3 regions of the Siminovitchia sediminis genome follow, and region 3 is predicted to be linked to each of the others. Evidence: riboswitches for the same ligand, from Rfam matches in the RefSeq annotation. Region 3 holds a riboswitch; each other region holds the start of a gene.
What was found. A riboswitch is a leader RNA that binds a small molecule or an ion and turns the genes downstream of it on or off. The one in region 3 is predicted to bind thiamine pyrophosphate.

Region 1: it holds a riboswitch for thiamine pyrophosphate, as region 3 does, so the genes downstream of both, ACFSCZ_RS05355 (ABC transporter substrate-binding protein) here and ACFSCZ_RS08670 (acetylornithine deacetylase) in region 3, are expected to answer to the same signal.
Region 2: it holds a riboswitch for thiamine pyrophosphate, as region 3 does, so the genes downstream of both, tenA (thiaminase II) here and ACFSCZ_RS08670 (acetylornithine deacetylase) in region 3, are expected to answer to the same signal.

The regions. Positions count from the first base shown of each region.
Region 1 covers NZ_JBHUEO010000009.1:38,670-49,490, reverse strand. Annotated here, with positions in the region: gene wrbA (NAD(P)H:quinone oxidoreductase) at 367-978, shown strand; gene ACFSCZ_RS05380 (hypothetical protein) at 1,127-1,348, opposite strand; gene ACFSCZ_RS05375 (TatD family hydrolase) at 1,407-2,192, opposite strand; gene ACFSCZ_RS05370 (ABC transporter ATP-binding protein) at 2,189-2,944, opposite strand; gene ACFSCZ_RS05365 (ABC transporter permease) at 2,945-3,706, opposite strand; gene ACFSCZ_RS05360 (thiamine-binding protein) at 3,706-3,996, opposite strand; gene ACFSCZ_RS05355 (ABC transporter substrate-binding protein) at 4,010-5,005, opposite strand; TPP riboswitch at 5,183-5,293, opposite strand; gene ACFSCZ_RS05350 (helix-turn-helix domain-containing protein) at 5,523-6,761, opposite strand; gene ACFSCZ_RS05345 (TIGR01777 family oxidoreductase) at 6,822-7,760, opposite strand; gene ACFSCZ_RS05340 (hypothetical protein) at 7,965-8,420, opposite strand; gene ACFSCZ_RS05335 ((Fe-S)-binding protein) at 8,634-9,965, opposite strand; gene ACFSCZ_RS05330 (FAD-binding oxidoreductase) at 9,962-10,821, opposite strand, start outside.
Region 2 covers NZ_JBHUEO010000017.1:78,920-89,740, forward strand. Annotated here, with positions in the region: gene acnA (aconitate hydratase AcnA) at 1-730, opposite strand, end outside; gene ACFSCZ_RS07740 (GlsB/YeaQ/YmgE family stress response membrane protein) at 1,088-1,342, shown strand; gene ACFSCZ_RS07745 (lytic transglycosylase domain-containing protein) at 1,358-2,011, opposite strand; gene ACFSCZ_RS07750 (general stress protein) at 2,115-2,546, opposite strand; gene ACFSCZ_RS07755 (3D domain-containing protein) at 2,638-3,468, opposite strand; gene ACFSCZ_RS07760 (MFS transporter) at 3,642-4,868, opposite strand; gene thiE (thiamine phosphate synthase) at 5,147-5,788, opposite strand; gene thiD (bifunctional hydroxymethylpyrimidine kinase/phosphomethylpyrimidine kinase) at 5,821-6,669, opposite strand; gene tenA (thiaminase II) at 6,789-7,475, opposite strand; TPP riboswitch at 7,582-7,682, opposite strand; gene ACFSCZ_RS07780 (AEC family transporter) at 7,768-8,133, opposite strand; gene ACFSCZ_RS07785 (AEC family transporter) at 8,161-8,703, opposite strand; gene ACFSCZ_RS07790 (YIEGIA family protein) at 9,367-10,242, shown strand; gene ACFSCZ_RS07795 (capping complex subunit for YIEGIA) at 10,255-10,467, shown strand.
Region 3 covers NZ_JBHUEO010000019.1:73,329-84,149, reverse strand. Annotated here, with positions in the region: gene ACFSCZ_RS08725 (DNA translocase FtsK) at 1-237, opposite strand, end outside; gene ACFSCZ_RS08720 (YhcN/YlaJ family sporulation lipoprotein) at 358-924, shown strand; gene ACFSCZ_RS08715 (YciI family protein) at 979-1,242, opposite strand; gene ACFSCZ_RS08710 (2-hydroxyacid dehydrogenase) at 1,276-2,238, opposite strand; gene ACFSCZ_RS08705 (LytTR family DNA-binding domain-containing protein) at 2,366-2,812, shown strand; gene ACFSCZ_RS08700 (DUF3021 domain-containing protein) at 2,819-3,223, shown strand; gene ACFSCZ_RS08695 (hypothetical protein) at 3,626-4,039, shown strand; gene ACFSCZ_RS08690 (hypothetical protein) at 3,990-4,820, shown strand; gene ACFSCZ_RS08685 (universal stress protein) at 4,970-5,389, opposite strand; gene ytpR (YtpR family tRNA-binding protein) at 5,563-6,171, opposite strand; gene ACFSCZ_RS08675 (DUF1444 domain-containing protein) at 6,171-6,989, opposite strand; gene ACFSCZ_RS08670 (acetylornithine deacetylase) at 7,083-8,360, opposite strand; TPP riboswitch at 8,544-8,634, opposite strand; gene ACFSCZ_RS08665 (thioredoxin family protein) at 8,792-9,109, opposite strand; gene ACFSCZ_RS08660 (PTS sugar transporter subunit IIC) at 9,111-10,127, opposite strand; gene ACFSCZ_RS08655 (ABC transporter substrate-binding protein) at 10,368-10,821, opposite strand, start outside.

The sequences.
Region 1 (10,821 bases), on a different contig from region 3:
TAAATGGAAAAATGACAGGTTCGTTGCTTATGGCCATTGTATCCATTTTCAGATGTTTCTAATAGGATTTGGGGCGATTCTTAGTACAGCCGGGCTATTACTTGGGATGACAGGCTGAAGAGAAACGAAAAAACGCAGGCAAAAGGGGATGAAATTAGCAGCCGCAGGCATCACTTTCAATTTTATAGGCATTGCCTGTTCATTCAATTAATTTCATATGCAGCGTTAGGACCTCTTGATAACTGAGGGTTTCACTGCTTTTGAAAATGAACAACATGAATGTTTAACAGCCCCTGCATAAAAGTGGGTTGAGTTTATGTAAAAAGGGAAAACATGACGTGTACAACGTTCAAGGAGGAGATTGGTATGCCCAATATTAAACTGGCAGTCATCTATTACAGCTCAACCGGAACAAACTATCAATTGGCCCAATGGGCTGAAGAAGCCGGAAAAGATGCTGGTGCGGAGGTTAAACTGTTAAAGGTGCCTGAACTGGCTCCGCAGGCAGCCATTGAGTCCAACCCGGCATGGAAAGCTCATGTAGAGGCAACGCAAAATGTCCCTGAAGCCACTTCGGACGACCTGGAGTGGGCAGATGCCATCATTTTCAGTGTACCGACACGTTTTGGAAATGTTGCAAGCCAAATGAAGCAGTTCCTTGATACACAGGGAGGACTCTGGGCTCAGGGAAAATTGGCAAACAAAGTCGTCAGCGCCATGTCTTCTGCCCAAAACCCCCATGGCGGACAAGAGGCTACGATCCTTTCCTTGTATACGACCATGTACCATTGGGGTGCGATCGTTGCACCACCTGGTTACACAGACCCTGTTCTCTTTGAAGCTGGCGGGAATCCTTATGGGACAAGTGTTTCTGTTGATCAGGACGGCAATATGATAGAAAACGTGGAAGGTGCAGTCAAACATCAGGCAAAACGTACAATTACCGTAGCAGAGTGGATGAAAAACGGAAGCCGGTAAGGGGATTTGCCGAGTTTGCATATATCGGCAAAACTCAGGACTTCCGTGGATAGTACTGTCTTACGCTTTTGCCGTCGAGGACCTTTAAGAAACTTCAACCATAATCAACCATAAAAAAACTGACCGGCGTACGGTCAGTTTTTTCCATTTATTCATCTTCCAAATCCCGCGGCTGATAGGTAGCGTCCTTGTCGTTTTCATATTTCTCCTGTTTCTCCAATAATTCATTGGAGACATCATCCACAGGCATGACGAGCTGGTCACGCTGTGCCTGCTTCTCTTTATCTCTATAAAAGGCTTCTTCTTTGTTGTTCCGTTCCTTTAGTGCTTTAGCTCTGTCAATCTGATCTTGGGCAGATTTTGATTCCATATTTATCCCTCCACTTCTTTACTGTTCTTTTTCCGTTAAATGGGAGGTTAAAACATGCTCACCTGCCGTTTAAGCGGTAAAATTCCTTTGTATTTGCGTACAAAGTCTGATACACAGCCTCTGGAGGACAACCCTTGATCGAGGAGATCTGGTCCACCGACTGGTGGATCATACGCGGATGGGTCATTTTTCCGGAGAAAATCCCTTCAAACCGCCAGGGCCCATCCGTTTCTACCATCATTTGTTTTAATGGATACCGCTGTACGAGTCCCCGGATTTCCTGCTCATAAAGCACATCAGGCGTGACTGATATAAACCAGCCATTTTCAGCGATGCGCTCAGTGGTTGGGGCATCACCTTTAAACCAATGAAAATGCGCCTTTTTCACTCCATGTTTTTCTAACAAATCACAAGCAGCAGGTGCATCATCATACACAGCATGCAGGACAATGGGCTTATTCCAACGCTTGGCTCCCTTAATAAATTCTTCGAGGAGCTCCATATAGCCCTGGAGTGAAAAGCCAGCCCCCTGCTCCATTCGCATGTAATAAGGCAAGCCGACTTCTCCAACCGCCACCATATCTTCTGCATGATTTTCCATCCATGAAAACAGCTGCGAAATCTCATGGTCTGACGGGAGTTCCTGCTCCGGATGAAATCCGAATGCCGGCCGGACTTGATGGTATGTCTCTGCCAGCTGTAAATTAATCCTGCACGAATCCAAATGATAAGAGACCGATATGACATCTGTACATTGTGCATTCTCCAAACCGGCCATGATCTCCTCTATCTCCGCAGCCTCATACAAATCCAAATGGATATGGGCATCAATGATTGGCTTCACTCTGCTCCCCCTCTGCTTTTTTCCCTGACAATCCAGCTGCCGATTTCCTGTTTCCACTCAAAAAATTCTTTTGAAAAAACGAGCTCTTTTGGCCGGGGCCAATCAAAAGGAAGAGTGAACTCCTTCCTAACGGATGCGGGCTTCGTTGATAAAATAATGATCCGGTCTGATAGAAAAAGCGCTTCTTCAATATTATGGGTGATAAATAAAATCGTCTTTTTGTATTCCATCCAGATAGATTGCAGCCACTGCTGCATATCCTGACGGGTAAAATCATCCAGGGCGGAAAAAGGCTCATCCAGCAATATCAGCGGCTGCGGACTTAACAACGCGCGGATAAAAGCAGCCCGCTGTTTCATCCCGCCCGACAAGGCATCCGGCAGCTCATGTTCATAGCCGGATAGGCCCGCTTTATCAATCATTGCCATCGCACGCTGTTCATCTTTTTGCCCGGTAATCTCCTGACCCAGCAGGACGTTTTGTAAAATGCTTCTCCACGGGAAGAGAGAATGCTGCTGAGGCATGTAGCTGATGTGTCCGCGCTCTCCCGTAATTTCTTTCCCATCCAAAAAAATACCCCCACCGTCAGGTGCAAGCAATCCGCCGATCAAATGGAACAGCGTACTTTTCCCGCTTCCGGAAGGTCCCAGAATTGTAACAAATTCCCCTTCTGCCACATGCAGTTGAATATCTTTGAGCACTTCTTTTCCCGCAAAGCTTTTGGTCAGATGCCTGATTTTCAAATGACTCATCTATTCGACCTTCCTTCTTCTCCATTTGACAAGTGCAGCTTCGGCTGCAGAAATCATCGCAAAAAACAGGAGGCTTAAGATCATAATTATAAAAATAGCTACAAACACCCGCTCTGTCCGAAAAGAGGAGGAAGCCAGCGTCATATATACGCCAACCCCGTTTTTTGCACCAAGCCACTCGGAAATTACAGCTCCCATCACGCTGTATGTAGCAGATATTTTCAATCCCGAAAAAACGGAAGATAAGGCGTACGGCCATTCCAGCTTTGTAAACATCTGAATTTTGGAAGCACCGGCCATTAGCATGTAATGTCTCATGTCAGGCGGCACGTTCCGGAATCCGTCCATGGCAGCAACGGTGACAGGAAAGAAACAGACGAGAGTGATCACGATCAGTTTGGGAAGCAGTCCAAAGCCAAACCAGATAACGAGCAGCGGAGCCAACACGATCGTCGGTACATTTTGCGACAGGATCAGGAGCGGATACACTGATTCCTGCACACCCGGCAGAAGGTGCAGGATGACGGCAGTCAATATCCCGACGGAACAGCCGATGATAAATCCGCCCACAGCCAGCATTGCCGTGGACTGGAGGTGCGGAAGCAGTTCCTGAAATCCCTGTGAGGCTTCCGATGCTATAACGGTCGGTGCCGGAAGAAGCCAGCCTGGAATATCGAGAATGTTCACCGCCACTTCCCATATACATAATAAAAGGAGGAGGACCGCTGCCGGCCTCCATCCTTTTTTTGCGATCCTGTCCATTATCGATATTTCTCCGTTAACTGGTCCATCGTTATTCCATCCGGCTGGTACAGTATTTTTACTTGGGAAATGACATTGGAACTCCCCAGCTCAATCATTCTTTCATTCATTTTCTGAATGACTCCCATCAGGACAGAAAAGTCCCCTTCCATTGTCGTCTCCAGCGGATGCACTTCGTGCCTGACGCCCGACTCTTGAATCACTTTGATTGCTTCATCCACATACGGGATGACATCTTCCCCATTCTTCGACTTTGGGATTATCTGAATGCTTACAAGTGTATCAGCCATGCCGGCTTGCCTCCTATTCGGGTAAAAATTCATTGGTAAAAGCTTGTTTGACGTCAATTTCTTTTTCAAGCAGATCTTTATCGAGCATCCAATCCATATAATTTTGCCATACTTCGGCTTTTTGCTCTCCCCAGCGGGCTGCATCATCCTGATAACGTGGAGCCAGCCATTTTTGGCTTTCTTTTACGAGTTCCGGATCTAAATCTGGTACAGCTTCAATTAAAATATCCGCTGCTTTCTCCGGTTCTTCGATGGCAAATTCATAGCCTTTTGTCACTGCAGCCATAAAAGCCCTGACCGTCTCGGGATTTTCTTCTATCATTTTTTCACTCGTTGAAATCACCGGAGTATAGTAATCCAGCTTGTCCGAATAATCTGTCAGGTAAATCATGTTGAGGTCCTCACCCCGGAGTTCGGCTTCCACTCCGGTCCATGCATAATAAATCCAGGCAAAATCAATATCCCTTTGGACAGCTGTAAAAAAGTCGGTATCCCCCATGTTGACAATATCCACTTTTTCAACATCGGCTCCTTCAGTATCCATCAAAGAAGCAATCACTGCTTTTTCAAGAGGCGCCCCCCAGCCGCCATAAGTTTTACCCTCAAAGTCCTTTGGTGACTCAATATTTTTTTCTGCAGGTGACGCAAATCCGGAAGTATTGTGCTGGATGACCGCTCCGATCGACACGATCGGTACATCCTGAACACGTGCTTCCGTGATGGCCTCCTGATAGCTGACGCCAAATTCAGACTTGCCTGAAGCCACGAGCTGATCAGTACCGGATTCCCCAGGCAGGATAATCTCTACATCCAATCCTTCTTCTTCAAAAAACCCTTGGTTCTGTGCTGCATATAAACCGGTATGGTTTGTATTGGGCGTCCAATCCAGCACAACGGACACTTTTTCCAGACTTTGTTCCTTGTCTTCCGAATCACTTGGAGCTTCTTCCTGCCCGCTGCACCCGGCAAGCACTCCCATCATGATCAAACCAACGATCCATTTTTTCATGTATAAACTCCCCCTTCTAAGCTGAACAAGAATAGCGCAAGGTATGCAGTCAGGGCAGCACTAACCGGAAAATGGAAGACCTCCTGTCAGCCCCTTCAAATCCCTTGCACCCTGCCTGGAGTCAGAGATGTATGAGGCGAAAAAGGCGCCCGGGAAGTTGAACCCAGGCGCCATCGCTTGTGTAAAATAGGCGTTCCCTTCGCTGGTATAAGCCAGATCAGGTTCAAAGGGTCAGCATTTTCCCGAATGCTATCTCAACCGGCCCCACCGGTTCCCCTACTGCATGATTTATTCAAATATCATTATACATTACAATCCGGTGGAACCAAAGCAGAAGCGCCTGTTCCCGTTTTGACGCAAATAAAAAACGCTCCTAAAAAGGAGCAGTGTTCCAACCGTTTTTTAGATTGGCGGGAAAATTGGCGGTGACTGTGGTCCAACACCACCTCCGATAATCGGAGCAACGTAAATCGCCCAGGCAACGCCTGCTGTCAGCATAAGCTTTCTCATTTTCTCATCACCTTTCTGCTATTTTTTTATAATAATAGAGTGCTTTATCTGTATCTATTGCTGCATAATATGAAGCCAGAGATAAAGCAAACTTATTATAATCCTCAATATAAAAGAATTTATCCAAATAGGGGAGGACTTCTTCCTCTAAATAATTCATCGCCTTTTCTTTCTGGCCTTTTAATGAATACTGATAGTACCTGAAAATAAGCTGCTGCTTCTTCATGGTACTCGCCTTCGTTTCGCGCAAGATTTTCGTGATATTTCGAAGCGCTTCTTCCTTTTTCCCCTGTGTGATCAGCAATTCAGTATAACTGCACAGGCTGAGCAAATATTCATAATCGGTTTTGGCATGTTCCATGGACAGAAGATAATATTTGAATGCATCTTCAATTTTCCCTGTTTTCTCCAGCAGCAAGGCATAGTTGTTATACATGGCAGATATTAGTTCATCCGCATTAATTAAATTCATATTTTTAAATATATAACTATACTGTTCTTCGGCATTATCATACAATCCCAAGTCAGTGTAGGCGATTCCCAGTAAAAATTGAGTATGCAAAATTCTCAAATAATTGAATGTCCTGGAATATTCCTCCAAAGCCTTAAGCCCATAGGCCACACAACTGCTGTTGTCTTTCAGATTGCCAAAGTTGAATGCGATAAAATAATACAGTTCCGCTTTCCACGAGGATGGGAGCAAATCATTGGCTTCCACCTTTAACAGGATATCCAAGGAAGTTTTATATTCCCCTTTGAACATGAAGAAAATCGCATTTAAATATTCGCTGAGCTCTCTTTCCTGGGCAGCAAGTGAGTTGGCAATCTGCCTGATGATCTCCTGCTCCTTCTCAGCGCTCTCAATATCGTTAACAAGAAGAAAGTATCTGTATAAATATAAATGGTAGCGTGCTATGTAATTGGAGAAGGTGATATATTCCCGCTGCTCTTCCACACGGTGATAACATTCCGTTGCCCGTTTTTTGTCGTAGGACAGAACAGCATCCAGCAAATGAGAGAGATCGGCTGCAATTGATTTTGATGCTCTTTGAATCGAATCCAACGAAATACCCAAACGCTCAAGCAAGAGCATAATCGTTTCCTGATTTACCTCTTTGTTGTAATTCTCAAATTTGCTCAAATGAGTGACTGAGCAGATGCCCTGACATAGTTCGGACTGGGTCATATTTCGCAGTTGGCGGTGATACTTAATCAAAGCTCCGATATTTATTTTCTCCAAATCCATTGTTTCATCCTCTAGTCATGCTACTTATAGATAAATAGTAGCATATTTTGGTAGATAAATCTATTTTTTCTTAAAAAACCTGTATTTTTCATCATTTTGTAAAGTATCTGAAAGGGCCTCGTTCAACTTCGGAAATTGAAAATCATACTGAAGTTGGATTGCTTTTTCAGGGATTACCTGCTGTCCTTGAACGAGCATGCTGCTCATTTCACCAAGAGCCAGCTTTATGATTCCTTCCGGGACCGGAAGCCAATGAGGCTTTCTTAGAGAAGCACCGAGTATCTCTCCAAATGTTTTCATCGTCACAGGATGTGGAGCGGTTACATTGAAAGGGCCTTCAACTTCCGGCGTATGGATGGCGAACTGAATTATCCTTGCAGCATCCTTGACGTGAATCCAGGATACCCATTGTCTGCCCGATCCCAGCGTGCCGCCTATTCTGAACCGGTACGGAAGAGCCATTAACGGCAGGGCTCCCTTTGTACCCAGGACAAGTCCAAAACGGGCAAAAACGGTACGAACACCCAGCCGGTTGGCCTCAGCAGCCCGTTCCTCCCACTTTTGAACCGTTTTTGCCAGAAAATCATCTGCTGTACTTTGGTGTTTCTCCGTATAACAGCCGGTTTCGGACATGCCATAATAACCAACAGCAGAAGCATTCACCAACACTTTTGGTTTAGGCTCCAGCTTTCCGAGCAGTTCCAGAATCTGATCTGTTGCTTTCAGGCGGCTTCGGACAATCCGCTTCTTTTTTTGAGTTGTCCATCTGAGTCCGTTTATGGACTCTCCAGCCAGATTGACCACAGCATCTACATCGTTTAATTTTTCTTCGGGCCTGCTCCCTTCATTCAGCCACTCTACAGCTTTCAGCCGATCCGACTGTTCAATTTTTTCCGGATTCCGTGATAAGACCGTCACATGATTCTCACGATGAGACAGCAGCGTTTCCTGCAAGGCCTGTCCGACGAACCCGCTTCCGCCGGCAATAACAACGTGCATCGGCACTCCCCCTTTGCTGGCCATATCCATGCAGACATAGCGCAGATACATTCCCTCTACCTATAACATACTACTAATTCATGAAAATTCCAAAATTTAACTATCCTGCATGACACTTTCGACAATATTCGATGAATTTCGGGGCGTGACAGGCACCTGTCGAAACGAAAAAAGCCGGCCCCTAAGTAAGGGCCGGTCCCAGTATTAGGCTATGGTGATGGTTTGCAGTTCTTCCTGTGTTTTTTCCGTGATCGTGAATCCCAGGTTTTCCAGTGAGCGGATGATGTCATGGCAATATTCTCTGTGGGCAATGAGGAAGGTTCGATCTGTTTCGATTTGTTCTTTGACGCTGGACAGCATGGAAAACAGCGCAGCGGTTTTTTCATAGGTTTCATCTTTCGGCATATCTTTCAAAAGAGATGTGGCTTCCTCTGTGACCGGCAAAATCCATACTTCGCAGGGATGCGGCAAATCCAGCAGCCGGTTAAATACATCCATTTTCTCCAATGGTGTCCTCAGCGTATAATCGGTCAGTTCATACACGCAGGTTGTTGAATAGTCGATATGTGGAAAAGGCGAAGGATCACCTTTTACAAAAGATTTGATCATTAGATTTGCTTCCTGTTGTTGATCAAGATAGTGAGATTGCGTTGTACTCACTGTAATGCCCCCTCTCCATATTTGTACAACTTGGGGCGACGGGGTTGCGGCCAACCCGGTTTGCTTGCCTCAAGCTGTTTGATCCGCCGTATGGCTCTTTCTTTAAAATACTACATACCCCTCTATTAAAAACGTTAAACATGAGGTGCCGGAAAGTTTCATAATAATAAAAGAGCCCTGTGCTGCAGTTCCCTGCAGCACAAGGCTGAGTAATCAATGAATATCACAGGCTTCCGCCAGCACTTCCACAATATGCAATGCTTCGGTCTCTTCCGCACCGCTTCTTTCCACCCCGAGTCTCATCTGCAGTAAGCAGCCGGGGTTCGTCGTGACAATCGTTTGAGCTTTCGTTTCTTTCGCCTTCTCCATTTTATCATCCAGTATTTTCATAGATTCATCAAAATGGATGAGGTTATAAATTCCTCCCGAAGCGCAACAGCGGTCACTTCCCTCCATTTCCACATACGTGGCACCCGGAATGGAGCGAAGGAGTTCCCTCGGCTGGTCCGAGACCCCTTGAACATTTCTCAAATGGCATGAATCTTGATATGTGATCATTCCCTCCCAATTTTTTTTGAACGGAAGAGGCCCGAGTTCAACAAGAATTTCCGTGATATCTTTCGTTTTTGCAGCAAAGTCTTTTGCCCGCTCATGCCACTCAACGTCTTCTTTAAATAAGTCATCATATTCCCGAAGCATCGCCCCGCAGCCTCCGGCATTGTTAATAAAATATTCCGCCCCCGATGATTCAAATGCTTCAATATTAGCTTTTGCCAGCTCCTTGGCTTCTTCCATACTGCCCTGATGGGCATGAAGAGCACCGCAGCAATTCTGTCTTTTCGGAATAAAAACTTCACAGCCGACGCTCTGGAGAAGTTCAATTGTCAGCCGGTTGATTTTGGACATCACCGCATCCATAATGCAGCCAGGAAAAAAAGCCACAGTCATTTTTTTCGATCCTTTGGGAGCATATACATCCCCGAATTTATATCGTTTCCAAGGCGACTCAACCCTAGGCAGCACCTTTTCAAATTGCCCCATCGGCTGCGACACCTTTTCCACCAGCTTCAGATTTTGAGCCATTTTATTGACGCCTGTTTTTTGGTAAAGCCACGTGGCATTGCCAAGAAACCGAAGGCGGTTTTTGTGGGGAAAAAGGTTGTTCAATACTTGGTTCCGCATTTTCATTCCGGCTGAAGTTTCTTTCTGTTCTTCTTTTTGCTGTAACGTGATGACTTCTTTTGCTGCCTCGTAAATATGGCCATATGGCACATTCACTGGGCAGGCTGTCTCACAGGCACGGCAGCCCAGACATAGATCGATCGGCTCTGCAAGGTCTTTTTGTAAATCTATTTTCCCTTCTGCAGCCATTTTTACAAGATTGATACGGCCGCGGGGGGACTGAGCCTCACTTCCCATGGATTCATACGTCGGGCAGGCCGGCAGGCAGTATCCGCACTGTACGCACATATTTGCCGCTTCATACGTAAGGTCATGAAGAAGTGAGACATATTTATTTTCTTGTTTGTCAGCAGTGATTGTCATAATAACGCCACCTTTGTCTGGCCGGGCTCAGGAAAAATTTTTCCCGGATTTAAAATTCCATTCGGATCCCAGGCATCCTTGATTTTTCGCATCATCATGAGACCATCCTTGCCCAGCTCCATTTCCATATACGGAGATTTGAGCGTACCGATTCCATGTTCACCGGATAAAGTGCCGCCCAGTTCAATGGCCGCCTCAAAAATTTCACTGACTGCGTTCTCCACCCTTTTCATCTCTTCCACATTACGTTTATCGGTAATAATGTTCGGATGCAGATTCCCATCACCGGCATGGCCGAATACAACGAGATTCAAATTGTATTTATCCCGGATCGCATGCAGCTTTTCCATCATTTTCGGGATTTCGCTGCGCGGAACAGTGGCATCTTCAGATATTTTTGTCGGTCCCATCTGTGTAATCGCAGGAGACACCATTTTCCTCGCTTTCCAGATGCCTGCCCTTGATGCCTCGTCCTTGGCAACCTTGACTTCTGTTGCTCCTTGTTCAAAACAGATTTTTTCACATCTGCTGATTTCTTCTTCAATGGCAGCTTCATGGCCGTCGATTTCCACGATGATGATCGCTTCTGCCTCGACAGGCAAGCCGCTCGGGGTGTAATTTTCCACTGCCCGGATACACGCATTGTCCATTAATTCCATGGCACTCGGCAAAATGCCTGCAGCCAGAATCTGCGTAATCGCATGACCTGAATCAACCAGTCTATGAAATGACGCCAATAATGTTTTTCTTGCCTGCGGTTTGGGGATGAGCCTCAAAGTCGCTTCTGTCACAATTCCAAGCGTCCCTTCGGATCCAACGATGAGCCGGGTTAAATCATAACCCGTCACATTTTTCA
Region 2 (10,821 bases), on a different contig from region 3:
GGCCAAGCATTCCTGCTTCTGCTTCAATACCGCCGACACCCCATCCAAGGACACCGATACCATTAATCATCGTCGTGTGGGAATCCGTACCAACTAAAGTATCAGGAAATGCTTCATAATCTCCATCCGGAGTTTCAATGGAGTGAACCACATTTGCAAGATATTCCAGGTTTACCTGGTGAACAATTCCAGTTGCCGGAGGCACTGCACGATAGTTATTAAAAGCTTTTTGAGCCCAGCTTAGGAACTCATAGCGCTCGGCATTTCTCTCAAACTCATAATCCATATTTACTTGCAAAGCTTGAGGGGATCCATACGTATCAACCTGTACGGAGTGGTCAATGACCAAATCAACAGGTATTTCAGGGTTTATTTTCTCCGCGTCTCCCCCAAGATCTGCCATTGCTTTTCTGAGGGCTGCCAAATCAACCACTGCCGGAACCCCCGTAAAGTCTTGCAATATCACGCGTGAAGGCTTGAATGGGACTTCCCCATCCTGAACTTCTCCGGTAGCCCATTTCGCTAAGTTTTCAACATGCTCTTTTGTAATCACACGGCCATCGTATTGTCTCAAGACAGATTCCAATAGCACTTTAATGGAATATGGCAAACGTGAGATAGATGCCACACCTGCTTCTTCCAATGCCGCCAAACGATAATAATGGTATCGTTTGCCGTCAAGTTCAAAAGAAGAGCGGGCTTTAAAAATGTCGTTTTTTGTTTCTGCCATTTCAATTACCCCTTTTGATCATAGTTTCTCTCTCCGACCAACATCTGCCAACCCCTGTACAGAATTGGCTCTGTTCACATATTTATCATATTACATTACTGGACATAAGTAAATAATAAGAAAGTTATTGAATACGATAACTAATTCTTATCAACAGACTTGCTATCAATCTAAAAAACATCAAAGCCTAGAGATTTTTTGCAATCTGCCTGCCTTCCCTTCAAAACAATCAGAGAACATCATGTCCGATGGGATGATCAAAAAATGTTTATCCTTTCCTTCTGCAGGAAATAATATAACCAAGGCAATATACCAGAAGCCAAAACTATTAATTTTACTAGAAGGAGATGATGGGTGATGAGTTTTATCTTATACCTGATTATTGGTGGAATCATAGGTTGGTTAGCAGGATTAATTTTGGGAAAAGATGTACCCGGAGGAATTATAGGTAATATTATAGCTGGTATAGTCGGTGCATGGATTGGCGGAGCGTTATTTGGAGATTGGGGGCCGACGGTGGCAGGCATGGCCATTGTTCCTGCGCTCATTGGTTCGATTATCCTTGTATTGGTCCTCAGCCTTATCATGGGCGCTGTTTCGAAAAGCAGATAATTGTTGGTTATTGCCTTATGGACGGGAGCTGACAGCTCCCGTTTTATGTTCGATTTTTTGAAATTTCTGAGCAAAATAAAGTACTTCTTCTACATACTGTTCACTGTGATTATAGGCAAAAACAGCTTTTTCTATATTTCCGTCAGCAGCTCCATTTTTGGCCAAGTAATGGGCTGCTGTAAAAATAGAATCTTCAATATCCCAAGGATCCGCTATACCATCACCATTGGCATCTACGCCATACCCGCCGTACTTTTCAATAATATCCGGATCTGTTTTTTCATGCTCAGGAATATTTCCGGCCCCCAGCCCTTCACATGTTGGATGTGACCATCCCACAAAAGTACATGGCATAAACTGCATATGACCCTCTGCCCCTACCGGAGAAATCATCGGCTCCATTGTTGAAAAAATGGTTTCAACCCGGTGATGTGCAGCCAGTAAATACCATGGAACACCGTATTCACGTTCAGCTGCTTTATATATAGGAATAAATTCTGCGGGAACTTCACTGCGGAGAAAATCCTCTTCTTCATTTTGATTGGCGTCCAAATATGAAATAAGGAGCAAAAAGAATACAAAAGGAATGAGGAGCATAAGCAAAACCCTGCGTTTTCTCAGATCTTGGCGCTTTTTTCCCACAGGTATGGATTTGCTTATATTTTTCATGTTCTACTCTCCTTCACATGGCACGCACAGCAGATAAACGTTAAGACAGGGGTGCGTCTTTATATTCCATTATCGGAAAGTTACTGTTTCTTTGCAAGATCATTTAATCAGAAACACCCTGTTCATAAAATAAAATGATTTTTCCGTTATTTAATTCATCCGCATACCTTTCAGCCTCCTCCTCGTCTAATCCGGATGTTATCAGCAGGTCTTTTACATTTTCATGGGATTTTCCTTCAATCCAAGATGCCAAAGGACCAGCGGCAATGATAGGTCCCAGTCCCGGAACAGTCAGCCCCGGCACAGCAAAACCTCCGCTGATTCCTGTCAGAAAACCACTGATGATTCCATAAGCCTCTTCGCTTGCAACAGGTGTTTGATGCACATGAGTTTCTCTTTCGATCATATCAGCTTTAGACCGATCCACGGATAATATTGAAAAGTTTTCTTCACTAAACCCTTCCAAGAGAAAAGTCTTAATTACGTTGATGACTTCTTCTTCAGATGCATATACGCCTATCAATCCCCTATTCATCATGATTCCTCCTTTCCAATATCGTACCCCCATTTCATTTGAAATAAAACAAAAGACCTCACCGGAAAAGGTCAGGTCTCTCATCAGAAGTTTATTCATTTAACACAGTGATTTTAACTTTCTTGACACCAAATTGAAGGGCATCGGATTTAGATGGAACAAAAACATCAATTTTGTTTCCTTTGATCGCTCCTCCAGTGTCACCGGCAATAGCTGTTCCATATCCTTCGACGTGCACCTTGGAGCCAAGAGGAATCACAGACGGATCCACTGCAATGACTTTTTGGCCAGGATTGGAACGAAGATCGATACCTGTCGCTGTCACGCCTGAGCAGCCGTTGCAATATGCTGTATAGGCAGTTGCAGTTACCGTCATTTCTTTTCCTTCAGCTTTTGTATCGGCAGTTGTAGCTTGTGCCGCTGGAGCTGCCGGTTGCTCAGGCTTTGGTTGAGCTGTTTCTTTTTGCACCGGCGCTGGTACAGAAGCAGGTGCTGGCGCAGCAGCCTGGGCCGGAACGGCATTTGTGGAATCGGGTGTCCCGTTAACAGCCAGCTCCTGGCCCGGATGAATAAGATCCGAAGAAAGCTGATTCCAAGCCTTTAATTGATTCACTTGAATTCCATAAGCTTGGGAGATTTTCCATAACGAATCCCCCGCCTTAACAGTATAAACTTCTTTATTATTGTCTACATTTCCTGCAGTTGGTTCAGAAATATGTAGCTGCTGTTTTGGAAAAATGATATTGCCGGAAAGGTTATTTAACGATTGCAATTCCTCAACCGTCGTACCGTGTTTTTGAGAGATACTCCAGAGCGAATCTCCTTGCTGTACCTCATAGGTTGCAGCAGATGCTGATACCCCTCCTGCCATAGCCCCTGCCATGACGGCTCCTGTAAAAAATGCAAAGATCTTCTTTCTCATTTTTGTTCCTCCCTTTTTTGTTAGTCGGAAATCGCTAACGATGCCTACTCTAACAGAGGAACATATCAAACCAATAACAGAACTGTTTATGTTCTATTACATTTCTATGTCATGCTGTTACATTCGTCACCATCCGATAGACTTAGATAAATGACTCCAATCCGGGACAATTGTCACCTGTCCATATCGACACCATGCTTTAATCTTTTGGATGACCTTAACGATGCCTGACTGCCGGAAAATGCCGTACATGCGATGACTGCGATGAATAGAAAACTTGAGATCTGAAATAATTGTCCCGTATTCACAAACAAAGCAACAATACCAAAAACTAGACCGCTGGCCCCGATTCCCACATCAATAGCTGAATAAAACATACCATTGGCAACGCCCCTCCTCTCATTTGGGGTTTTTGCAAGCACCCAGGCTTGAAGAGCCGGAAGCAATGAACCGTATCCTGCCCCGAATAAACAACCGGACACTGCGATCCCCACCCAACTGGCAGATAAGGATAATGTCCACATGGACACGAATGCAAGGGCTGCACAAATAATCACCAAAAGCTTAGGCCCTTTACGGTCAAACCATTTTCCTGTAATGGGCCGTACCAAAGTCGCTATTGCGGCATTTAATAAATAAAAGAGGAAAATTTGTTCAATACCCCGCTCCTCAGAAAATATGACAATAAATGTAACGATGGTTCCATAGCCAAACGTAGCCATCAGTGTAATAAAGGCAGGGAATATTGCCGATTTCTCAATCAGTGATCCAGAGATCGAAAAACGGATGTTTTGTTTATCTGCTTTTTTTATGCTTTCAGGAGTTTCATATTTTATGATGGAAAAAAAGAAAAGTGCAATGGCTCCCAAAATGGCAGATATGGTAATTAAAGCCCCAAAAGTATAGTTTTGATATACATAGATGCCCAGACTGGGTGCGATGATCATACCAACTGTAATAGCAAGCCCGAAATAACCCATCCCCTCCCCGATCCTGTCGTTGGGAACGAGATCCACCGCTGCGGTTCCATTAACAGTGGAAGACCATCCCCACATAAAGCCATGAATTAAGCGAAACAGCAAAAGAATCATGACCATCTGGGTGAATGGGTACAAAATAGTGACAAACAGCAGGCCGCAAGCTCCAATGAGTATGAGCCTCCGCCGTTGGCTGAACTCCAGCAGATACCCGATATACGGCCTGATTAAAATCGCTCCGATTGAAAATACCATTGTGATCAGGCCTACTTCGAATCCTGAGGCGCCCATGGCTTTTACATATGGGGGCAATGTTGGAATAAGCATCTGGAAGCTCATGAAAACAAAAAAATTAGCGAGAACAAGCAATGTAAATGATTTTGTCCATAATTTGCTTTTTGGAACATGGGTTTCTTTTCTCATTTGTTTCACCCCAAGAAATACATTACGATACTGACTCTTCTAACATATAAGGAAGTCTGCCATTTTACAAGCATAATATTTCGGTTTTCGAAACTATTCACAAAAAAGAGACCGGCTCAAGATGAGCCAGCCCTTTTTATTGTGAAAGGAAGAAAAAAACTATTCTCGTATATTTGTATTAAAATAGTAGACGTACCGGCCCGAAGGACAAGATGTTCTTGTGCAACGCACTATAAGAGGAGCCCCCTATTAAAGGTTTCCGCCATCCACAGTGCTTCTCATTGCTGGACATTTACAGCCCCAAATGCATTTTTTAACAGCTGCTGCGCAGCCCATTTGGGATTTTCAGCTCTTGTTATGGCCGATATGACCGCTATGCCGTCAAGATCGTATTCCTGTAATTGGCCGGAATTCTCTATATGAATACCTCCGATGGCCACTACCGGTATGGATACGGCATCGATTATACGGGCCAGCATTCCTTCTGGAAGCCGATCCGCATCAGCTTTGGATGATGTTGGAAAAACGGAGCCGACTCCAATATAATCCGCCCCTTTTTCTTCTGCCAAAACAGCTTCTTCTTCGTTATGGGCAGAAATGCCGATCATCATCGAATCAGGTACGATTTGTTTGACGACATCTAATGGGAGGTCACTTTGCCCCAAATGAATACCGTTTGCCCCTACAGCCAGAGCAATGTCTGCACGGTCATTGATGACCAGCGGTATGGAGAGCTCATCAAGAAATTTTTTTAAAGATAACGCCTTCTCGTAAAAAGATTTACTGTCAAGATTCTTTTCCCTTAATTGGACGATCCCAGCGCCTCCTGCTGCGGCATCTTTAATGATAGTCATGAGCTGCTGCAGGGGCATATCTTCCTCAGTTACTAAATATAATTGATGTTTGTTGTTATACTTCATACTTTTAAATCCTTTCAAATCGATACATTGTGTTAAGGAGAAGCAGATAAGCTGTTGTTCAGTGAATGATGTTTCATCCTTTCATCTTCATTCTTCACATCATAAAAAGGGTGAAAATGGTGTGCCGGTCCATGGCCATGTCCAATGTCAAGACTTTTCTCTATAGCCCGGGTAATATAATCTTTTGCGATTTGAATGGCTTCCGGCATACTTGCCCCTTTCGCCAACTGGGCTGTGATGGCAGATGAAAGCGTACATCCAGTTCCGTGCACATTTTTTGTTTCGATCCTTCTTCCCTGAAAAACTTTAAATTCATTTCCGTCATAAAATACATCCGTGGGATCCCCTTTTAAGTGTCCTCCCTTAATCAGGACAGCTTCCGGCCCTTTTGAAAGAATCTTCCTGCAAGCTTCATACATATCCGATTCCGATTGTATACGGTTCCCCGTTAATACTTCTGCTTCCGGAATATTTGGTGTGACAAGTGAAGCCATTGGAAGCAGAAGGTTTGATAGTGTCGCCACAGCCTCCTTTTCGAGTAAGTGGTGGCCACCTTTCGACACCATGACAGGATCAATGACAAGATATTTGGGTTGATAAACTTTCAGCGTATCTGAAACTGTCTGAATAATATCGGAATTCCCTAACATTCCTATTTTAACAGCATCTACATCAATATCTTCAAACACGGCCGCGATTTGATCCCGGATGACAGACAAATCGATGTTTTGGACAGATCTGACCTCTACTGTATTCTGGGCTGTTACAGCAGTAATAGCAGACATTCCAAAGACACCACATGCAGAAAAAGTCTTAAGATCGGCCTGTATGCCGGCCCCTCCTCCAGAATCAGAGCCTGCAATGGTAAGTGCTGTTTTCATAAATGATCCTCCAGTCTGATGATTTATATATTGCAGTAAAACATAAAGTGAAGTCAAAATATTTAAAAAATAGAGTGAAGAGTTAGTTCTTAAAGAGTCTATCCCCTGCAAAAACCCTTTTACAGTTCCCAATTTTCCAGGCGATAATTCATATCCCAGAATAGGTATTCGTATTTGGATGTAATGATAAAATGCTTTTCAAGCTCTGCCAGTTCACGTTCCGGTTTACCCTCTGTCAGATCATTCAGCAGCTGAATCAACCACTCACCTAATGCACCAAATTGTTCGGAGGCATAGGTCTCAATCCACTTTTTATAAGGGTTCAATGATAATCCTTCACGATATCGCTCTTTTAAACGTCTGCCTGTTTCCGAATAATGCCATGCACAAGGAAGCAGTGCAGAAATTAATTCAGCCAAAGTGCCGTTGTGTGCCACGTTCAGCATGTATCTCGTATAAGCGAGATTTACCGGAGCCGGCTCTGTATCTTCTAACTCTTGGCGCGATATCCCAAATTCTTCAGCATATTGCCGATGAAGCTCCATTTCAAAATGTAAGTGTTCGTGCAGCAAATGGGCAAAACGGTTCATCGTTTCCACATCTTTGGCTTTTTGGACACCAATGGCAAATAATTTCACATAGTCAATTAAGTAAACATAATCCTGTTTCATATAGTAGATAAATTTTTGTTCATCCAGCGTCCCTTGTCCGATTTCTTGTACAAAAGGGTGTCTATAACTCTTCTCCCAAATCTCCTTGGCATTTTCATAAAGCCTGTCCGTAAACAACTTCTTTTCTACTTGCATCCATGAACAGCTCCTTTTAGTTATTGCCTCCCTTTTCGCCTATGTTTTAAGAAACACAAAAAAACCGCTCCCAACAGGAAGCGGCTGCGATATCGAAAAAACCAAAGATATACTCAGCCTGCTTCCCTACGCTGGCATAAACCAGATCAGGTTCAAAGGGTATCCATCAAAGATTTCTCTCAGCTTAACGCTCCCCTAGCAGACAAGATTATATATTTTTCATAAACTTACATAAACGAAAAGGAAGTTTCATCTATACGTCCACTATAGCATGAATCTTTAAAAAAGCAAGTCAGTTTATAAACAGACTCATCACATATACCATGAAAGGAATCGTGATTAATCCCAAGATGGTAGAAAAAACGGTTGTTAATGCCCCCATCTGTTCATCTGCAGAATACTTGGCAAACAAGATGGAAGCCAAAGTAATGGTCGGCATCATCGACTGGATGAGAACTGCTTGAATTAAAACTGTATCAATAGTAAAGAAATGAATCATAAAGATGGTGGCCATAGGTAACAAAATCAGTTTTACACCGATCGGCACCCACATATGCGGTACGGTTTGCCTTATATGTCCACGCTGCAGACCCATAATCATCATTCCAATATAAAACATGGCAAGCGGAGCAGCCAAAGCAGCCAGTCGGTCTGCCAAGCCGACTATGATTTGGGGAGGCTGTATTTAGAAATAAGCAACGAGCAGACCGGCCAGAATCGCTGCTGTCGGAATATTAACCATGGATTTTAAAGTGTGTAAAGCAAACTTTCGATTTTTTTGCAGTAAAATCACTCCGACGGTCCAAATCGTTACGTCCACACCTGCATCAAATATCGCTGCATACAAAGCTCCCTCAGGTCCCAACAATGCCGCACAAAGAGGAATCCCAATAAAACCGGTATTGCCCAGTCCAGAAAGAATAGCGATTTCTCTCCTGCGATTGGATTTTTGAAAAACTGCTGCGAAAACCCAGCCCAGTCCAATTCCGACAATATTGATCAAAATGGACAGCACAAAGACCAGAATGATCTTTTTAAACATTTCTCCATCCATATCCACTTGAAAGATACTGGATAAAATAATGCATGGCATAGCGATATTGACAATAATGGAAATAAAAAGATTTCTAGTTTCATGGTTTAAAGGCGAGGTCCTTGCCAATACGGCTCCAATAATGATCATCACTGTAATAATTAAAATAGATTGAACAACGATGGAAAGTTCCATTTTTCTCGCCCCCTGCTGGTGAAAAATAATTTAAACAGAAAAAAACGAAGAAAAGCACTGCACGCAGTAATAATGAGAGGAAATACTCTTCCCAATTTGCGGTACAATCACCTTTCTTCAAGATGTAAAAAAAATAGAAGTACATTTGATTCAAAGATAATTAAGATTAGTCCAGCTCAGACGGACAGGATATCTTTGTGCCGCCGATGCTGCAGGACATGACAGCTTGAGGCTGCCAGGTGCAATTTGACCGAGGTCGCAATCCTCATGTGTCGCGGCAGAAAAGCTGTTCCATCCACAATCATCGTAAAAGGCGGACGCCTTCCGCTTTCTCAACCGTTTAATTATACATAAAGTTTTTGCCAATACAACTGGTAAAAATGAAGAGTTTTATACAAGCTGTGGCAATTTTTTTGATTATGCCAGCTCTCTGATGAGAGAACGTTTTCAGTACCTTGTTTTTCATGACACAGGCATTTATTCAAAACTATTTTCATTTATGATCTTCAACCATTCTGCAGCCGCTTTGCACCCCATTCCATAATAGGGTGCCGGTGCTGATAATAAAGATTGGAGGGAAAGCAATCTCGAGAAAAGTGCATAATATTATTCAATGAATTCGGTTAATCTATTTGAGAACGGTCATTTTCAAAGGAGTTAACTATGGATTCTAATTTATTGGCAGTACTTATCGGAATATTTTTTGGCTCTATTTCCCGTATATTATTGCTTCGCACTGATTTCAGGCAGTATCCCACTTATCCGCAGGGACGAATTATTCACCTTTCTTTGGGATTCATCGCTGCCTTTATTGGGGCAGTGGCTGTTCCGGCTGTCCTGGAATCAAACTGGACCGCTGTTACCTTTTTGGGTCTGGCTGCAACTCAATTTAGGGAAGTCAGGAAAATGGAGAGGGAAACATTGACCAACATTGACTCGAGTGAATTAGTTAAACGCGGTACTCCATTTATAGAAGGAATGGCCCAAGCATTTGAAAGCAGAAACTACCTTGTTATGTTTACAGGATTATTGACCACTCTATTTTCTGTCTATTCACCCTGGGCAGGCGCTTTAGCTGGAATCATCATGCTTTTTGTCGTAAAACGGAATATGACCGGAAATAACCTGGCTGTTATTGCTGAGGTGACTGAGGCAGAAATACGATTTGAAGGCCCTCATCTATATGTTGGAGATATTCATATAAAGAATGTCGGATTGGAAGCGAGCAGAAAACTGATTTTACAAAGGGGGGTAGGTGCTATAATTACACCAAAAAATGAGAACAGCATTGTGACAATATCTAATCTTGGCCAAAGGCAGGCCATGCTCCACCAGGTAGCCAATGTCCTGGGGGTTTACTTGGATACAGGTGAACCTGATATTGTTCCCATATCCAAAAGAGACATGGATAATGGAAGAGTCGGTCTGTTTTTAATGCCCCAAGAAAAGGAATTCAGCCAAATTAAAAAAGTTCTCGATCAGGTTCCAGTGCTGGACAGCGCCATAAGATTGCCGGATGAAGCAAATAAAGGAAAGTAAGAGGAAATGTTTATGGCTGAAAGGGAGAATCAGAAAGTGGCAGAAAACCCGGATATTAAAGCAATCATTACTACTGATGAAAAACTTGTCATTCACAGCGGGGTCCCCGTTTTTTTATCAAAAAACCATGAGGAGCTTCAGAGTCTAAGCAAGAGCCTGGAAAGAATTTTGGATGCTTCCTCCCACGAAATAAATCGGGAAACCATGATTATCGTTGCCAGGTAAAATTGTAAACCGTCAGCAGCGGGTAAAGCACCTCTTTGAAAAATGTATGTCCCAATGAAGCGGCGGTTACGATCAGTTATTTATTGCTCCCCGTATTAAAAAACGCAAAACAGCGCTTGCACGATTCATCCTTCCTGATTTGTTGTTTATGAATCAGGAAGGATTGTTTTGAGATTTGTGTTGTTATCTTATAAGACCACTCAAGACAATTATTCCTGTAACAGAACGTGTCTTGTCGTATATAATGTTTTGCAAATGGAAAAAGGCAAATCAGGATAACCTCTATCCCCTTGTCCAATCTATATCTAATTAAACATGATTGTGTTTAGCTTGTATTTCTGCATCCATCATGGT
Region 3 (10,821 bases):
ATATTCCCCTCTGCTTTGCTCTCTTCTTTGTTCAGGCTGCCGCCTTTCCCTCTGATCAGGCGCCGTATCTTTAATTAAGGGAAAACGAAACTCTCCTTTTGGGTATTGATAAATGATTCGAGTGTTCAATTCATGCTTTTTAATCGTTTGGTTATTTTGTTCTATATGTAAATCAGCTGGTTTTTCCGGCTTATTAAATGAAAAAAGATTTGAAAGAAATTTTTTCACCCAGTTCATACTACATCACTCTTTCTTTCAAGGTAAATACTGCCATTCATTCATTATAACAAAAAGTGAATAATAATTGATGGGTTTGGAACATTAAAAACGATTACAGAAAAAAGGGAGGAACAAAAGATGAAATGGGTAAAGGCATTCTTATATACCGGTTTAATTGCTGCCTTGCTGGCGGGATGCGGCACAGCAAATAACGATCGTTTTACAAGCGATGATAATGAACCCATCGGCGTGAGGTTTAATCCACAAGATAACCGTGATCGTGATACGGCAGATAACATGACTGACAACGATGGTCTTAGAGACAACAACACGACCAATGTGAACAATCGAAATGATAACAACGGCGAGCGTAACATTGATGTGGCTGATGACGTGGCTGAGCAGGTAACCAGCCTAAAAGAGGTTGAAGATGCAAGTGTGCTGGTCACAGACCGGAATGCATATGTTGCAGTTAAGCTTAAAGATCGTGGAGCCAATGGGCTGACTAAAGATGTCCAGGATAAAATTGCCCGGAAGGCCAGGGACGCTAATCAACAATTTGACAATGTATATGTTTCTGCGAACCCCGACTTTTATGACCGGATGAGAGGTTATGGAGATGAAATTCGAAATGGCCGTCCGATCGGCGGATTCTTTGATGAGTTTACAGAGACAGTCCAGCGCGTCTTTCCCAACGCAAGATAATGACCATCAGGCCGGCAGATCCTTAAAGGATTTCGGCCTGATTTTATTTATCCGTTACTCAGACACCATATCCCATTCATGAATTTCATAATATCTTGCCTCATTCATTACATAGGGGTCTTGTTTCACCCAAGATTCAATGTCCTCAAGGCTTTCTCCCTGGTAAATCACCAGACCCCCGGCCCCATCGGCAAATCGGCCAAACATGACCACCTTTTTTTCTTTTTTCATCCTTGCCAGAAATTCTAAATGCGCGGGACGAAACTCCTTGGATTTTTCCTCATCTTTCATGGGTAATAATACAGCAAAATATTTCATTCGGTTTCTCTCCTTACTTTTTGTTTGTTAACACTAGTTCACTCTTTTGACCTCACCAAAACCGGTTAAAGCATGATGGATATTAGCTACAGCCAATTCGGCCATTTTCATTCTCGTTGCAATACTAGCGCTCCCGATATGCGGCAAGGTCACCAGGTTGGTAAGAGTCAAAAGTGGATCTGCTGGATCAATGGGTTCTTTTTCAAACACATCCAGGCCGGCCGCCCATATCTCACCGCTTTTCAATGCAATATACAGTGCTTGTTCATCCACGATTCCACCTCGTGCCGTATTAATGAGTATGGCACTTTTTTTCATCATAGATAACTCTTTACCGGAGATTAAATGATAGACTTCCGGACTGTATGGGAGCAAAATACATATAAAATCCGATTGTCTCAGGAGGTCATCCAGTTCAGTAAATCGAGCGCCTGTTTCTTTTTCCGCTTCCGGTTTTTTAGATCGATTATAATAGAGAATCTCCATTCCAAATCCGGCAGCTCTTCTTGCCACCGCCTGTCCGATTCTGCCAAAACCAATAATGCCCAACGTAGATCCATATATGTCCATACCTGTGAGATGCATGGGAGACCATGTTTTCCATTTGCCTCCACGTAATTCATCAGAAGCCTCAACCAGCCTTCTGGCTGTCGCCATTAGCAAAGCAAAAGTTAAATCCGCTGTTGTTTCAGTCAAAACTCCCGGTGTATTTGTGACAATAATTCCTCTTTTGTCAGCAGCATTCATATCAATATTGTTATATCCCACCGCCATATTGCTGATCACTTCCAAATTGGGAGCCGCTTCCATGACTTCTTCATCCATGTTTTCCGTCAACATACAAAGAATTCCCTGAACATCTTTTACTTTTTCAAGCAGAATCCCTCTTGGAACGGCTTCTTCTTCTTTTGGCCACATATCTATATCAAAATGTTTATCTAAGCCCTCCAAGATACGATCGGGCAGTTTTCTCGTGATGTAAATTTTCTTTTTCAATGCCATTCTCCTTCCTTACACCCCGCAAATATGTCCTGTTACTATACTATTTCGACCACTTAAACGAAATCTCCTTTTCAGCTGCCGGAGTGGAGAGATATACTCGAATGGGAGGGGAGTTGATGAAGTGAAAGTCCAAATGAATATCGATCCCGGCACCACTGAAGATGAAATCATTATAACAATCAAAGAAATGAATACAAAAGTAGAGAGAATTTTATCAATCATCCATGAAGAGGAAGAATGCCTATTTATCCCTTTGCAAAAAGATGGGAGAACGTATTTGGTGGAGCCAAAGGAAGTGTCACATGTCATTTTTATTGAGAATAAGTGCATTGCATACAGAGGCAAAGAACAATACCGCTTTAAAGATTCACTCAAACAATTTGAAGAGCGGTACAGCCCGTACAATTTTATAAGGATATCAAAATATTGTCTCGCTAACACGGTTTGGATGGAATATTTTGAAGCGACCTTTGGCGGCAGCCTCAAGCTTGTTTTTAAAAATGGAGAAAAGGAAATCGTTTCCCGAAAATATGCCAAAGAGTTAAAAAAGATCCTATTAAAGGAGTGATCCATCTTGTTGATCTTTAAAACCATCAGAAATATTTTAATCGGCTTTGGAATCGCATGTATCGCCCTGCTCATTTTCATTTTGATTGCCAGCCTCAACGGCTGGACCGAAATAGATATGGGGCTACTGAAGATTCAAGTAATTGGAAGCATGTCGTATGGTGCTATCTGCGGTGTCGTGTCCCTTGTGCATGAAAGCAGGCGGTTGTCGTTATTCAGTAAAACCAGCATACAATTCCTGGCATTTGTCATCGGTTATGCCATCTTTGGCTCGTTTTTGGGTTGGTTTCGCTCCCTCGAAAACATGATCTTGATGATGGCTATCTATATAATGATTTATGTAATCATATGGTTAATAATCTACTTTTCACAAAAACGCTTGGCGGATGAATTGAACAAAGGTATCCGTTAGTGCATGCTAACTTGCCTTTTGCCGGGCCAGTTATTTGGATGTAAGAGAGTAGAAGCTCGTTAAACCATTTTGCTCAATGATGATTTTAATCTGCTAAGATCAAGGGTCAAGTTCAGGGGAAGTCAATTGATAAAGGCAGCGTGCTGCTCCAAAGTTATCGTGGATGGCATACAATTGAAAAGTTCCATGGCGCCATTTCATGGATGCTCTCTATAAGCTGCTTTGTCGTGGCAGCCCTAATATTGCTTATCCACATTTTTCTTGTGCTTTCGATCTAAGGCTGCGCGCATGATCATTTCCCGAAAGAGAAGCAGGAAACGTTCTGATTGTTTGCGGGGCAAACCGGGAGGGTAAAAATCACCAGACAAAGACTTTCATAAAGTTTGGCTGGAGGTTTTATATTTGAAGGAGAAAAAGGTGGGAATTGTTTCATCCCCTGAACTGCCGTCCACCATTGCTCATAAAATCCAAAAACAATTTGAACAGGATCTTTCCCGGTTTGTTGCTGACGGCCGTCATAAGTGGAAAGTAGAATTGGTCGTTGACCTCCTTACCGGTGCGATAGAAGATCCTGATAAAATAATGAAGGAAACCGCCCAATATAAAAAAACCCATGATTGGGATTTTGCCCTGTCCCTGACGGATCTGCCCATTTATGACGGAAAACATATCATTCTGGCAGATGCGAATACCGCCATGTGCACCGGGCAAATATCACTCCCGGCTTTTGGATTGAGGCCAACTCCAAACCAGGTCAAAAAAATTTATGCTTTACATGGTAAAGGAACTATATTTCAGGCAAGCAAATCGATATGACCGTACCGACCTGGAGCCGAAAGGGATCGGGCCATATGATCCAATGAAAAGAAGAGGACTTGTCAACAAGGTAAAGAACGTTTTTCATTTTTCTTCCATTAGAAGAGTAGAATCAAGCGAAGCTGATGATCCTTTTGTGCGTTTTATCATTACTCCCAAAATGAACGGTTGGATCAAAACGTTATTTGGCATGACGATTTCCAACCGTCCCTGGACCATTTTGCCTTCTTTAAAAAACGTAGTGGCCATTGCTTTTGCAACAGGTGCTTATGGTTTGATCTTCCCTACATTATGGAAGCTGAGTGTTTCCTATAATATATATCGCTTTTTCGGCCTTATGGCTGCTGCTATTGCAGGAATGGTTGTCTGGATTATTTTTGCACACGATTTATGGGAAAAAAATAACGAAGAAAATAAAAATCGATTAAGATGGATGTATAACTTAACGACCGTTCTGACGCTGGGGATGTCCGTCATGATGTATTACACTGTTCTATATATTCTTTTTCTGGCGGCGGTTTCTGTCTACGTTCCGCCGGAGTTGTATGAGGCGGAGGCTGGACAAAAAGTCGGTCCTCTAAACTATCTGAAACTTGCCTGGCTGGCGGCCTCAGTTGCTACCTTTGCAGGGGCGATAGGCGCAGGGCTGGAGAATGCCGAAAACGTCCGAAAAAGCACATACAGCTATCGACAATATCATCGGTATCAAAAAATGAAAGAACAAGAAGAGGAGGAGAAAAAAGAAAAGAAAGTCAATGATGAATCGCAGTCGGGATGTTGAACATATTAAAACAGCCTGTGAAGTACTGGAGGAGAAAACTGTATGAGTGAACAAACCATTTTTAAGGTCATTTGAAATAGTCATTCACGCACACGAAAAACATGGCCGTCAGGGGCCATGTTTTTGTCTATTCCTTATCATCTTCTTGCCTATTTCACTATCAACACGGGGCAATCCACTCTTTTGGCCACTTTATGACTGACGCTGCCCAAGACCATTTCCTGGAGTTTATTTAGCCCCCTGCTCCCGATAATCACCATGTCACAGCTGCTTTTGTTCGCATATTGTACAATTGCAGGACCCGGATCCCCATGAAGAACTGTTAGTTTATACGAAATTCCATCCTTAATAAAAATATCCTCAACGGGAATTAATTGTTTTCTGCGGCCCGCTTCCAATGATTCCCCGTCCCGGCTGTGCAATACTTCTCCCTTTGATTTTGAGTAATCTACTACATAGATGATTTCGACTACGGTCTCACTCGATAAACGGGCAAGTTTTGCTGCCTCTTGGGCTGCACGGATTGAGTTTTCTGAACCGTCTGCAGCAACCAATAATCTGTTATACATACTCTCCCCTGCCTTCTGTTTTCCACTTTCCCATACAATAACTCATAAGGGTGAATTGGTTCAATCCAATTTCTTTCAATTTTAATATGTTTTTACTTTTTTTCGCAACCTTTGATGATGAAAATTGAATTTTATTGTTTAAAATTCCCATCATTTAGATCGTCCTTGCACGTTTAAAGCGGAAAGGCTTCACCTGTTTCAAACTGGTCATCTTCCAGAATCAAGATGCCTTTTTTCTCCGGTGCATTGGGAAGCCCCAATTCTTTAGCTGAGCAAATCATACCACTGGAAGCCACCCCTCTGAGCTCTGCATCCTTAATACGCATACCGCTCGGCATGACGGCCCCTACTTTTGCCACTACCACTTTTTGCCCAGCCTCCACATTGGGTGCACCGCATACAATTTGAAGTTCTTCAGTACCTACATCCACCTTGCATATGCTCAATTTATCCGCATTGGGGTGTTGATCTTTTTCCTTTACATATCCCACAACAAACTTTGGAGACAGGTCGGCTTCCAGCTTCTCATCAAAGCCATTTTTTTCTAAAGCTGTTTGGATTTTCTCAACGATCTCTTCGGTCAGCTTTACTTCACCTTCGGCCTCTACTTCCAAATAGCTGGAGGCATTAAAAAGATTGAACCCTCCTGTAACATTGGTTTGTCCATCTAAAATTCTGACAGCATCCCCTTTTCTCTCAAACGTGCGGTTGGACGTATCCCATTCACCTAACGAAATAATTAGAGTGTCTCCTATCCCTTTACGATTGTAAAATACGTTCATCATGATTTCTCCTTTCCTTCTTCCGGCCGGTTTTTCCCTAATATAAAAATAGGTTCCAGCTTCCCTTCTTCATAAATAAACGACAGCGCTGTGATCGGTACGAGCCCGTTTGTAAAGAAACTCATGGTCATCTGTGCCAATATATCATAGCCGGTTTTGTTGCGAATATCCGCAATGATCAGCACATCTTGATGAGGAACAGCCACAGCCATATCCCCTTTGATTTTCTCCGCTTTTTCCTCAAGAAATTTCTCATTTAAAATCCGGCTTGCATCATACCCGTCATTGGTATTTAAAAAGTAAAAGTCGTTGTCTGCAACCGTATCTTTTTTCATTGTTGTAGACAGGGAACGAACGTTAAAACGAGCAATTTCTCTAATCTTCTGAGGATCAAGACCTTCTTTATTGATCAGTTCCTCATCAATCAACCGATACGTCTTTCCCAGGTCCATTGCATAATAAATTCTGGTCTCGGCGGTATGGTCATCCGTCAAAAAAGTATTCCCCTCTTCTGACTCCACAGGAAACGAAGTAGAGCGGATCACTGGATAAATTTTTTTCTCACTTTGTGCAACAATCGGCTCCTTGCCCATCACATCCAGTGCTTGTTCTACATAATACACCACTTCATCAATGGCTTTATCCTTGTGTACATGCCATTTGGCCACAATACCCGGCAGCGCAATGTCTATGCCTTTGCCAGTTTGTGCATTTTCAATACGCAGGCTTTCTTTTTCACGGTCATATGTAAAGGTCCGTCCTTCCTTTTCAAGACGGTTTTCCAGCTCTTTGCTCATTTTTCGTTCATTCATCTTCATGTTAAACCCTCCTTGGCAATATGGGCTACATCCCATCATACACGAAAATTTCTTTTGCCAAAAGAAAGAGGCATGTTCTTCACCTGCAATGTTTTACTTTTTTTTCGTATTACACCACTTTTCAATAAAAACTAGCAGTGTTTTTGTAAATTTCCCCAATTCATCCAAGTTGATCTTCTCGTTAACAGAATGTGCTTCTTCCACCGTTCCAGGCCCATATATGGCTGCAGGAATGCCCGCCTGTCCGAACCATCCTCCATCCGTCACTGTCTTGGACATTCCCACGTTCGGAGCTGTCTTCCAAATTTGTTCGTGAGCCTTCTTCAGTTCCTGAACAGCTTCATGTTCTACATCCAGCTCAAGTGCAGGAAAAATTTCTCCCCGATCTACGATCATAGACTTACCACCCCACTTGAATTTCGGCGGATTTTCTTTTAGCCAGGGATCGGCCATCGCTGTGTGATACAGATGCTCCTCAATCTCGGCAATAACAGATTCATAAGTCTCATTTGGATAATAATGAACAGTGATCCAAAGCCTGCACTCATCAGCCACAAACGCTGCATGCCTGCCCCCCTTGATTACTGCAGGATTAATCGTATTCGTGCCAGCCGGAAAGCCTGGATATTGTTTTGTAACAGCCCAGTATCTCTCAAGCTCCTGAAGAGCAGCAATCACTATCATCATTTTTTCGATGGCACTCGCTCCATGCACTCCGCCCCCGGCGTGAATCATGTTCAAGCGCATAGCATCGTGAAAAACTTCTTGGCTTTTTACAGTAATCCAACCGGTTATTACGCCGCCTTGTCCATGAATCTCTGAATTACTTACGTCCATGACAAGAGCAAAATCCGCATCATATCCCTTTTCAATGCAAGATAACGTCCCGGCTTCTCCCACTTCTTCTCCAATCACAGATTGGAACTGAAGATCCCCTTTCAACTCCACTTCATATTCGTTTAACAGTTTAATGGCAAAAAGGGCAGCTGCCATGGCCCCTTTCATATCTGCAGTCCCGCGCCCATAAGCAAAGCCTTCTCTTACTTCCACATTAAATACCGGAACCGTCCATTCGCTGTCATCGCCAACTTCAGCCACATCGATATGGCCGTTAATAATTAAACTTTTGTAATCCTTACCGCCTGTCCCCTTCTTAATCCCAACTACATTAGGGTCATTCGGGTAGACCTCCCAACTGTCTGTTGCAAATTTTTCCCTCTTTAAAAACTGTTCAATATACTGTTGTGCTTCTGCTGTATTTCTTGAAGGAGGACTCACTGTCTGAAATCGAATCAAGTCGGTTAAAATCTGAAGCAGCTCTTCCTTTCGTTCATCTACAGACCTTAATAGAACGTTATTTATTTTTCCCATAATTTCTCAAACTCTCCTCTCCCTCGTATTATATATTTCAAGAACAAAAATTTGCTCCTTGATAACTGAATGATAGAGGTTTTTTGTTTCAATACCAGCGCTTTTATGATGATCCAATTGTTGAATAAACAAAAACAGCCGCTTCCCGGTTGAAGAGAAGCGGCTGTATATAACGCCTAACATTGTATAAAAGCGCTGCTTCCCTACGCCGGTATGACCCGGATCAGGTACGAAGGGTAAAATCTCAGCCAATCAGGCACCCCCAGCAGAAAGTAATTAAATATTTTATTAAGGATCAGAGGCTGATGCACCTAATAAGTGACCATTTCAAGTGAACCACAGCCTGGTGGCCCCAAGCCATACCCTCATTGAGCCATTTCCTGATATACATCCTAAAAGCGGAGGAACACCTCTCTCCATTCCGGGGTTTTTTAACCGGACAGCCCATTAATAAATTCTTCTATTTCCTCCAGAGTCTTACGATCTTTGCTTACAAACCTTCCTGCTTCCTCTCCGTCATGGTAAGCAACAAAGCTTGGAATACCAAAAATGTCAAGTTCCTGGCATAAATCGAGAAACTCATCACGGTCTACATGGATAAAATTGTACTCCGGATAATCGGCTTCCAGGCGTGGAAGAACCGGATCCAGGAACCGGCAATCCGGACACCAATCCGCGGAGAACATAAAGATCGTACGCTCTTCATTTTTTAATTGCTCAAACTGCTCTTTTGACTGCAAATTTTCCATATTATTTACCTCCAGTGTTAATCAGCATTTGGCCCGGCTTGATCCAGCCGCGCTTTCTCATATACTCCGATATCAATAAGCTTATCACAGCCGGACCGATAAAATGGAGTACAATGACTTGGATAAGGACATAGGCTGAAAAACCCATTGTCGTGAAGGTCATGATTTGTCCGACAAGTCCGCTTGTTCCCATCCCGGCTCCGGCTGCATTGCTTGTCATTTTCCAAATCGTAGCACCAAAAGGAGCCAAAATGATACCAGCCACTGTAGGAGGAATGAGTATAAGCGGATAGCGTATTATATTAGGAACCTGAAGCATGGACGTTCCGAGTCCGATGGCCAGTAAGCCGCCGACTTTATTTTCCCGATAGCTTGCCACAGCAAAACCTATCATCTGGGCACTGCATCCGATCGTAGCCACACCGGCTGCCAATCCGTTCAAATCGAGCATCATGGCAATGGCAGCACTGGAAATCGGTGCCGTTAGAGCTAGTCCCATCAAAGTAGCTACAATGATTCCCATGATGATCGGGCGCTGATCTGTCGCCCACATAATCCAACTGCCCAACATCGTCATGAATTCCGAAATAGGTGAACCAATAAATTTCGCCATAAGAAAACCAGTGAAAATACTTACAAAAGGAGTAACAATAATATCCACTTTCGTTTCCTGACTGACCATTTTCCCAATTTCCGTTGAAATAAGTGCAGCTACATAGCTTCCTGCAGGCCCTCCAAATGCAGCTCCTGCAGCTCCTGTACAGACAGCAGCGAAAATAACGAGCGGCGGTGCTCCAAGACCATAGGCAACAGCTACACCAATGGCTGGTCCCATAAGCCCCATGGCGATTTCTCCCATCTCAATGAAGAGAGGCCAGCCCAGCTGTTCACCGGCCGTTTTGATGATCAAACCAATAATTAATGAAGAGAAAAGTCCAAGTGCCATGTAACTTAAAGCATCTATTAAATAAGCTTTTGCAGTCATATGGACACCTTTGCGGGCTAAGAATTGTTTCATGGCGAAACCCTCCATAAGAATTGTACATAACAAGTGTAAAGACACCCATCAACTTTGTCCATGCTTTTTGTTATTGTTTGATTTTTGAAAATAATAAAGTGTCCGTATAGATCAGGCTTGATTTAATTGTCAAAAGGAAGATCCGTCTTTCTTTACGTTTGATCTCTTCTTTGGTCCTTGCTTGTTGATGGCCGTCTTTATGATTCCCATAAAAATAAAAACCCCCTGCATGGGGGCTGCTTATTCTACGATATTTACAAACAAATCTTGAGTCCGGGGACTTTCTTCGATGTACTCAGTATCTTTCAGCCACTGAATTACTTCAACCCACAAGGCCTCCGACTGGCTGCCAAACGCCTCATCTTCCGTTTCCATTTTCGGAAGCAGGACTTGCAAACTCTCTTTCTCCACTTTCTTATTCAACGGAAAATTCTCTTCATCCTGATATGTCAATAAAATATCCAATGCCTCCTGCGGATTATTCTTCATTACCTCATATCCTTTAGAGGCAGCACGCCAAAAAGCCCGGATGTTTTCTTCTTTCTCCTTCCATGTATCATCATTTGTTACGAAAAGCAATTCATAATAGCCGGGAACTCCATAATCAACAGGATTAAAATAATCTGTTTCAATTCCTTCACTTGCAAGAACAGGCACTTCATGGTTAATAAACGCCCCACTTACAGCATCTACG